DNA from 2 places in the Kocuria sp. HSID17590 genome. Region 1 is predicted to be linked to the other one. Evidence: riboswitches for the same ligand, from Rfam matches in the RefSeq annotation. Region 1 holds a riboswitch; the other holds the start of a gene.

Region 1 (3,831 bases):
GATGCTCCCGGACGCTGATTTCGCCATCTACCCGCTGTCCAACCCGGGCATCATCTCCATCCCGGCGTCCTTCCTGCTCGGGTTCATCGGCTCGATCACGGAGCGCCGCAGGGAGGATCCGGTGAAGCAGGCGGAGATGGAGGTTCGCTCCCTCACCGGCGTGGGCGCGGAGAAGGCCGTCAACCACTGACCGGGGGCGCTGCCTCCAGGTTCCGCGGCTGTCGTCCGCAGGGCGGGAGCGTGTGCTACACCACCCTGTGACCTGTGTCCTTACGCCGGAAACAAGTAGTAGAATGATGGTGGTTCCCTGAACACGATCACAGCGGACACCCGCCTGTGTGACAAACGTAACTAGAGGTGGAGACATGGGCATTTTCAGCTGGATCATCCTCGGTCTGATCGCGGGCGCTCTCGCCAAGCTGATCCTTCCGGGCAAGCAGGGTGGCGGGATCATCGTCACCATCATCCTCGGCATCGTGGGCGCGTTCCTCGGTGGCTGGATCGGGTCCATCATTCCCGGTCTGCACGCCGGTATCGACGAAATCAGCTTCGGCACCATCATCACGTCCGTGATCGGCGCGATCATCGTGCTGCTGATCTACGGCTTCGTGGCCGGCCGTCGCCGCTGAGTCCACAGCGGTCGCACTGACCCAGCGAACAAGGGCGTCACCTCCGGGTGGCGCCCTTGTTCCGTACCCGGGTCCGTATCCGTGCCCCAGGCCGTGTCCGCACCCGGGCGGGTCCGCGTGCGTGCCAGGGGCCGAGCACGCGGGATACTGGGGGCATGACTGAGACCCGCGCCATGACCCCCGACCTCGACGCCGCCACCAGGGATGCCCCCCGCCGCCTGGTGATCCTGGGGTCCACGGGCTCCATCGGCACGCAGGCCCTGGACGTCGTCGCGGAGGCCGCCGGGCTGCGCAGGCCGGGGGAGGGTGTAGGTCACTCGCCGTTCGAAGTCGTCGCCCTCGCTGCAGGCAGGTCCAACCTGGATCTGCTGGCCCGCCAGGCCGTCGCCTTCCGGGTGCGGGCCGTGGGTACGAGCGGTTCCGCGGACGACGCCGCCCGCCTGCGCGAGGCGCTCACGGCCGCCGCCCGCGCGTCGTCGTCGCCCGTGCCCGAGATCCTGCACGGCTCGGACGCCGCGGAGCGGATCGCGGCGTGGGAGGGCGCGGACCTGGTGCTCAACGGGATCACCGGCAGCATCGGACTCGCTCCCACGCTGGCCGCGCTCGGGGCGGGTCGGCGGGTGGCGCTGGCCAACAAGGAGTCGCTGATCGCCGGCGGCCCGCTCGTCAAGCGCGCGGCGGCGGCCACTGGACTCACGGACGCCCTGATCCCGGTGGACTCGGAGCACTCCGCAATTGCCCAGGCGCTGCGCTCCGGCACGGCCGCGGAGGTGGACCGCCTGGTGCTGACGGCCTCCGGCGGTCCGTTCCGCGGGATGACGCGCGCGCAGCTGGCGGAGGTGACCCCCGAGCAGGCGCTGCGCCACCCCACGTGGGACATGGGCGTGATGGTGACCACCAACTCCGCGACCATGGTGAACAAGGCCCTGGAGGTGCTGGAGGCGAGCCTGCTCTTTGACGTGCCGCTGGAGCGGATCGACGTCACCGTCCACCCGCAGTCCGTGGTGCACTCCATGGTCCAGTTCGTGGACGGCTCCACCCTCGCGCAGGTCTCGCCGCCGGACATGCGCCTTCCCATCGCGCTCGGCCTCGGCTGGCCCCACCGTGTGCCGGGCGCGGCCGCCGCGTGCGACTGGACGCGGGCGGCCGAGTGGACCTTCGAGCCGCTGGACCCGGTGGCGTTCCCCGCCGTGGAGCTCATGAAGAGCGCGGGAACCACCGGCGGCACGGCACCGGCGGTGTTCAACGCGGCCAACGAGCAGGCCGTCCACGCCTTCCACCGCTCGCAGCTGGGTTTCACGGAGATCGTGGACGTGGTCGAGCGGGTGCTGGGGGAGCACGACGTCGTCGCGCAGCCGGGTCTCGAGGACGTCCTGGCCGCCGAGCAGTGGGCCCGCCGTGTCGCGGACGAGCGCATTGCGGGGCGCCGTTGAGGTCCCGGGGCGTCACGGTTCGTCACACGTCGCGTGCTACGATTCTGCGCGGATGACGAGATCCGGCGCGTAGCTCTGGCTGGCCGGACGGCAACCCTCTCCCGTAGCGGGGTGCCCCAGATGACCATCCGGCCGCGATTCGATGCGATCACGGCAAGTGCGGTTTTTCTCTGAAATGGCACATGCCTGATCTGCACCCTCCGTCCAGTGCGGGACCGTTTGCGCGGCGCAACCACTCCCGACCCTGGAAAGGCACGATCATGCGAACCAAGCGTCTGATTCCCCTCGTTCTGGCCACCACCCTGGGCCTCACCCTGACCGCGTGCGGCGGCGGATCCGAGAGCTCGGACCCGGCAGCGGACGGCAAGATCACCATCGGCATCGTGGGAGCCACGCCGGTCCAGGACGCCTTCAAGGAAGTGGCCGCGCAGAACGACGTCACCGTGGAGTTCGTGGACTTCAGCGACTACAGCCAGCCGAACCCCGCCCTGAAGAGCGGGGACATCGACATGAACTGGTTCCAGCACATCGCCTACCTCGCGGACTACAACAACAACTCCGGGGACACCATCACACCGGTGGGCTCCACCTCCATCTTCCCGCTGGGGCTGTACTCCAAGACCCTGAAGTCCGTGGACGACTTCAAGCAGGGGGACGAGATCGCGGTTCCCAACGACTCGATCAACCTGTCCCGCTCGCTGAACCTGCTCGAGCAGCAGGGCCTGGTGAGCTTCACCAAGGACACGATCGCCCCCACCGAGCAGGACGTCGACAAGGACAAGTCCAAGGTCACGGTGCGCCCGGTCTCCGCGGAGCAGACCGTCCTGTCCATGGACTCCGTGGCCGCGTCCGTGGTGAACAACGACTTCCTCGACCGTGCCAATCTCGAGCCCGAGTCCGCACTGGCTCAGGACGACCCCACGGCGGACAGCGCCAAGGTGTACGACAACATCTTCGCGTCCACCGAGGCCAACGCGGACGACGAGACCCTGAAGAAGGTCGCCGGGTTCTACTACGACGACAAGGTCCAGGAGGCCGAGAAGAAGGAGACCAAGGGCACCGCGGTCCCCACCAAGGTGGACCAGCAGGAGCTCAAGGACCTCCTCACGCGCTACTCCCAGGACCTGAAGGACCAGACCAAGTGAGTGCAGCCCCCGCCGCCGGGGACACCCTGGTCAGCTTCCGCGACGTCAGCAAGGTCTTCACCACCGGGCCCAAGCGACGCCCCCGTGAGGTCACCGCCGTGGACGGTGTGACCCTGGACGTCAAGCGCGGGGAGATCTTCGCCGTGATCGGCTACTCGGGCGCGGGAAAGTCCACCCTGGTGCGGCTGATCAACGGTTTGGAGACCACCACGTCCGGCACCCTGGAGGTCGGTGGCCAGCAGGTCAGCGGCCGGTCGGAGACCCAGCTCGCCTCCGTGCGCCACAACATCGGGATGATCTTCCAGCAGTTCAACCTGTTCACCTCGCGCACCGTGGCCGGGAACATCGAGTACCCGCTGCGCCGGGCGGGGTGGAAGCCCGAGGAGCGCCGGGCACGTGTCACGGAGCTGCTCGAGTTCGTGGGGCTCACCGAGCGGGCCCGCAACTACCCGGAGCAGCTCTCGGGCGGGCAGAAGCAGCGCGTGGGCATTGCCCGGGCGCTCGCGTCCAACCCCGAGCTGCTGCTCGCGGACGAGTCCACCTCCGCGCTGGACCCCGAGACCACGCAGGAGGTTCTCGCGCTGCTGCGCCGGGTGAACCGCGAACTGGGGATCACCGTGGTGC
Region 2 (3,831 bases), on a different contig from region 1:
TCGGACTGCCACCACGTGTCCACGAACGGCACCTCGTCCCGGCCCACCTGCGCGCGCAGCCAGCGCCACGCCTCCGGGTTGATGGATTCGCCCACGGAGCCGAGCAGGCGGATCGAAGACAGGTTGTAGACCGGCGGCAGGCCCCTGGGGAACGCGCCCATGAGCGAGCGGATCAGGGTGGGCGCGGTGTAGTAGTTGGTCACGCCGTAGCGCTCGATGACCTCGAAGTGGCGGCCGTAGTCCGGGGTGTTGGGCGTGCCCTCGTAGATCACCTCGGACACGCCGTTGACCAGCGGCCCGTAGATCTCGTAGGTGTGCGCGGTGACCCACGCGAGGTCCGCGGTGCACCAGTGGACGGTCGAGTCCACCTTGGCGGGGTCGTTCACGGCGGACAGCTCGTCCGGGCGCAGGATGCCGCTCGCCTCCGGGACGTCCGGCAGGAGGTCGAACATGAGCGCGTGGGTATATGCCGTCTGCACCAGGTATCCGCCCATCGTGTGGACCAGGCCCTTGGGCTTCCCCGTGGTCCCGGACGTGTAGATGATGAACAGCGGGGTCTCCGCGTCGAACGCCTCGGGCTCGTGGACCTCGGAGGCGCGCGCGGTGAGCTCGTCCCACCACACGTCCCGCCCGGGCGTCCACGGCACCAGTTCCTGGTCCTTGGAGCGCAGCCCGCGCGTGCCCCGCGGCAGGTCGGTGCGGCCTGGGCGGGAGGTGCGGCGCACCACCACCACGTGCTCGATCGAGTTCTCGCCGCTGCACGCCTCGTCCGCGGCCTCCTTGACGGGGACGACGACGCCGCGCCGGTTCTGCCCGTCCGTGGTCACCAGCACCTTGGCTCCGGTGTCCTCCACGCGGAACTTCAGCGCCTCCGCCGAGAACCCGCCGAAGACCAGCGAGTGCACCGCTCCGATCCGCGCGCACGCCAGCGTGATGACGACCGTCTCGGGGATCACGGGCAGGTAGACCACCACGCGGTCGCCCTTCTCCACGCCGAGGTCCAGCAGGGCGTTGGCGGCTTTGCAGACCTCCCGCTGCAGGTCCGCGTAGGTGTAGACCGCACGGTCCCCGGGCTCGCCCTCGAAGTACAGGGCCACGTGGTTGCCCCGCCCGGCCGCCACGTGACGGTCCACGCAGTTGTAGGACACGTTGAGTTTCCCGCCCTCGAACCACGCGATCTCCGGGACCGTGTAGGTGGGGTTGCCGTCCTCGTCCGCCCCGGTGCGCCGGGGCTTCTCGAAGCGGTGGGTGGTGTGCCACGGCTCGGCCCAGTCCAGCCTGCCGGCCTGCTCCGCCCAGAACGCGACGCGCGCCTCGTCCGAGACGAGCGCGGGATTCGAGGTGGGGGCGTGGGGGTCCGAGTATGCGAACGCAGAAATGTCGATCAACTCCATCGTTCCTGGCATTAGCACCTCGCCCGCGTGGGGCCGGTTGCTGCGACGTCGACGAGCCAGGTCTCTCAGCCGCTCCGGATGGGAACGCCCTCATTCAACGGGCACCCGGAGCGGGGATGCAAGTTGGTGTGAGACAGCCCACGGGGATCGGTGGCGTGCGGGGTCATGCGGCGTCACGTGGGGCTTCGCCCGGCGAGGGGCGTGGTTAGACTCTGGACCGAGACGATCACGAGTTCCGACGTTCAGCCCTGGCTTGTCGGACGGCAACCCTCTCCCGTAGCGGGGTGCCCCAGGTGAGGATCGGGCCGCATGGCACACCGCATGCGGCAAGTACGGCGCCGCACACACGCGCGCTGGACCCGCTGATGGCCGCCGCGGGCGGTGCACGGGCGCGGGTCGCGTCATCTTCGAGGAACCGGCACATGAGCAAGCGGATCTCCGTCAACGCGTTCGACATGACCTGTGTGGACCACCAGAGCTTCGGGCTGTGGCGGCACCCGCGGTCCCGGGCCACCGAGTACAACACCCTGGAGTACTGGACGAACCTGGCCCGGCTGCTGGAGAAGGGCAAGTTCGACGCGCTCTTCCTCGCGGACGTCGTCGGGATCTACGACATCTACCGCAACTCCGCGGCCCCGGCCGTGCGGGACGGCGCGCAGGTCCCGGTCAACGACCCGTTCATGCAGGTCTCGGCCATGGCGGCCGTGACCGAGCACCTGGGCTTCGGCGTCACGAGCGCGGTCACCTACGAGCAGCCGTACACGCTCGCCCGGAAGTTCGCCACGCTGGACCACCTCACACGTGGCCGCGTGGGTTTCAACGTGGTCACCTCCTACCTGCCCTCGGCCGCCGAGAACCAGGGGCTGCCGCGCCAGATCGAGCACGATCAGCGCTACGAGATCGCGGAGGAGTTCCTGGACGTCTGCTACAAGCTCTGGGAGGGCTCCTGGGAGGACGACGCCGTGGTGAAGGACCGCGAGTCCGGCGTCTACGCGGACCCCACCAAGGTGCACCCCATCCGCCACACCGGCGAGCACTTCACGGTTCCCGGGGCGGGGCTGACCGAGCCGTCCCCGCAGCGCACGCCCCTGATCTTCCAGGCGGGTGCGTCTTCGCGCGGGCAGGCGTTCGCCGGGCGGCACGCGGAGGCGGTGTTCATCGGGGGCACCCGCCCGGACCTCACCCGCTACATGACGGACAAGATCCGCGAGCAGGCGCAGGCCCAGGGCCGGGACCCGGAGGACGTGAAGATCTACGCGATGCTCTCCGTGGTGGTCGCGGACACGGACGAGGAGGCCGCTGAGAAGTACCGCGACTACCTGCAGTACGTGGACCTCGAAGCCTCCCAGGCGATCATCGGCGGCTGGTCCGGTGTGGACCTCTCCCAGTTCCCGGAGGACGAGGCCCTGAACTACATCAAGACGGACTCCATCCAGTCCTTCCTCACGCCGTTCACCCTGCAGGCCAAGGACAAGCAGTGGACGCGCGAGGAGATCGCCAAGCACTGCGCCCTGGGAGGCATGGGTGCCGTGGTCGTGGGCTCGCCGTCCACCGTGGCGGACGAGCTGGAGCGCTGGGTGGACGAGGGCGGCCTGGACGGCATCAACCTGGCCTACCACGTGAGCCCCGGCTCCTTCGAGGACTTCGTGGAGTACGTGGTCCCCGAGCTGCAGGCCCGCGGCCGCTACCGCACCGAGTACGAGGGCTCCACCCTGCGCGAGTCCCTCTACGGCGCCGGCCAGGACCGGGTGAAGGACACGCACCCCGCCGCGGCCTACCGGGGCGCGTTCGCGGACGCGTGCTCCGTGGCCACGGCCAGTTCCCGCTGAGCCGCTCGGCGGGTGTTGAGCGGTGCAGTGGCGTGTGTGACGGTTGAGGCATGAACCCCGGATACGACTCCCTGGCCCACGAGTACGAGCGCGCGTTCCCCGAGCCCTTCCGCACGCCGCTGGAGCGGCACGCCGTGGGCGCGTTCGTGGACTCCGTGAAGGAGTCAGGGGTGGCCGGGCAGGTGGTGGACGTGGGCTGCGGCACCGGCCACGTGACCACCGTGCTGCGCGAGGCAGGGCTGCCCGTCACCGGCGTGGACCCCTCGGAGGCGATGGTGGGGATCGCGCGGGAGAGCCACCCGGATGTCCCCTTCGAGGTCATCGGCCCGGACGCTGGGCAGTGGACCGCGCTCGCCGAGGGTCACGACCTGGCGGGCGTGCTCGCCCGGTTCAGCCTGATCCACGTGCCGCCGGAGCGCGTGCCTGCGGTGCTGGAATCGTGGGCGGAGCGGATGCCGGAGGGCGGCGTGGTGATGCTCGCGTTCCAGGCGATGGACCGTGGCCGGGCGGTCGTCTCCTTCGACCACGCCGTGGCCCCGGCTTGGCGCTGGCACCCGGAGGTCATGGCCGACCACCTCCTGCGGGCCGGTTTCCGCGAGGTCTGGCAC

What was found. Region 1 has a riboswitch for S-adenosylmethionine ahead of D8M39_RS11465 (MetQ/NlpA family ABC transporter substrate-binding protein). Riboswitches for the same ligand answer to the same signal wherever they lie in the genome.
Region 2: another riboswitch for S-adenosylmethionine. It lies ahead of D8M39_RS01385 (LLM class flavin-dependent oxidoreductase); the one in region 1 lies ahead of D8M39_RS11465 (MetQ/NlpA family ABC transporter substrate-binding protein).

The regions. Positions count from the first base shown of each region.
Region 1 covers NZ_RBMB01000042.1:4,421-8,251, forward strand. The annotation lists gene D8M39_RS11450 (cation acetate symporter) at 1-190, shown strand, start outside; gene D8M39_RS11455 (GlsB/YeaQ/YmgE family stress response membrane protein) at 366-629, shown strand; gene dxr (1-deoxy-D-xylulose-5-phosphate reductoisomerase) at 803-2,062, shown strand; SAM riboswitch class IV at 2,114-2,228, shown strand; gene D8M39_RS11465 (MetQ/NlpA family ABC transporter substrate-binding protein) at 2,323-3,207, shown strand; gene D8M39_RS11470 (methionine ABC transporter ATP-binding protein) at 3,204-3,831, shown strand, end outside.
Region 2 covers NZ_RBMB01000003.1:100,428-104,258, forward strand. The annotation lists gene D8M39_RS01380 (AMP-binding protein) at 1-1,394, opposite strand, end outside; SAM riboswitch class I at 1,388-1,479, opposite strand; SAM riboswitch class IV at 1,619-1,733, shown strand; gene D8M39_RS01385 (LLM class flavin-dependent oxidoreductase) at 1,817-3,223, shown strand; gene D8M39_RS01390 (trans-aconitate 2-methyltransferase) at 3,274-3,831, shown strand, end outside.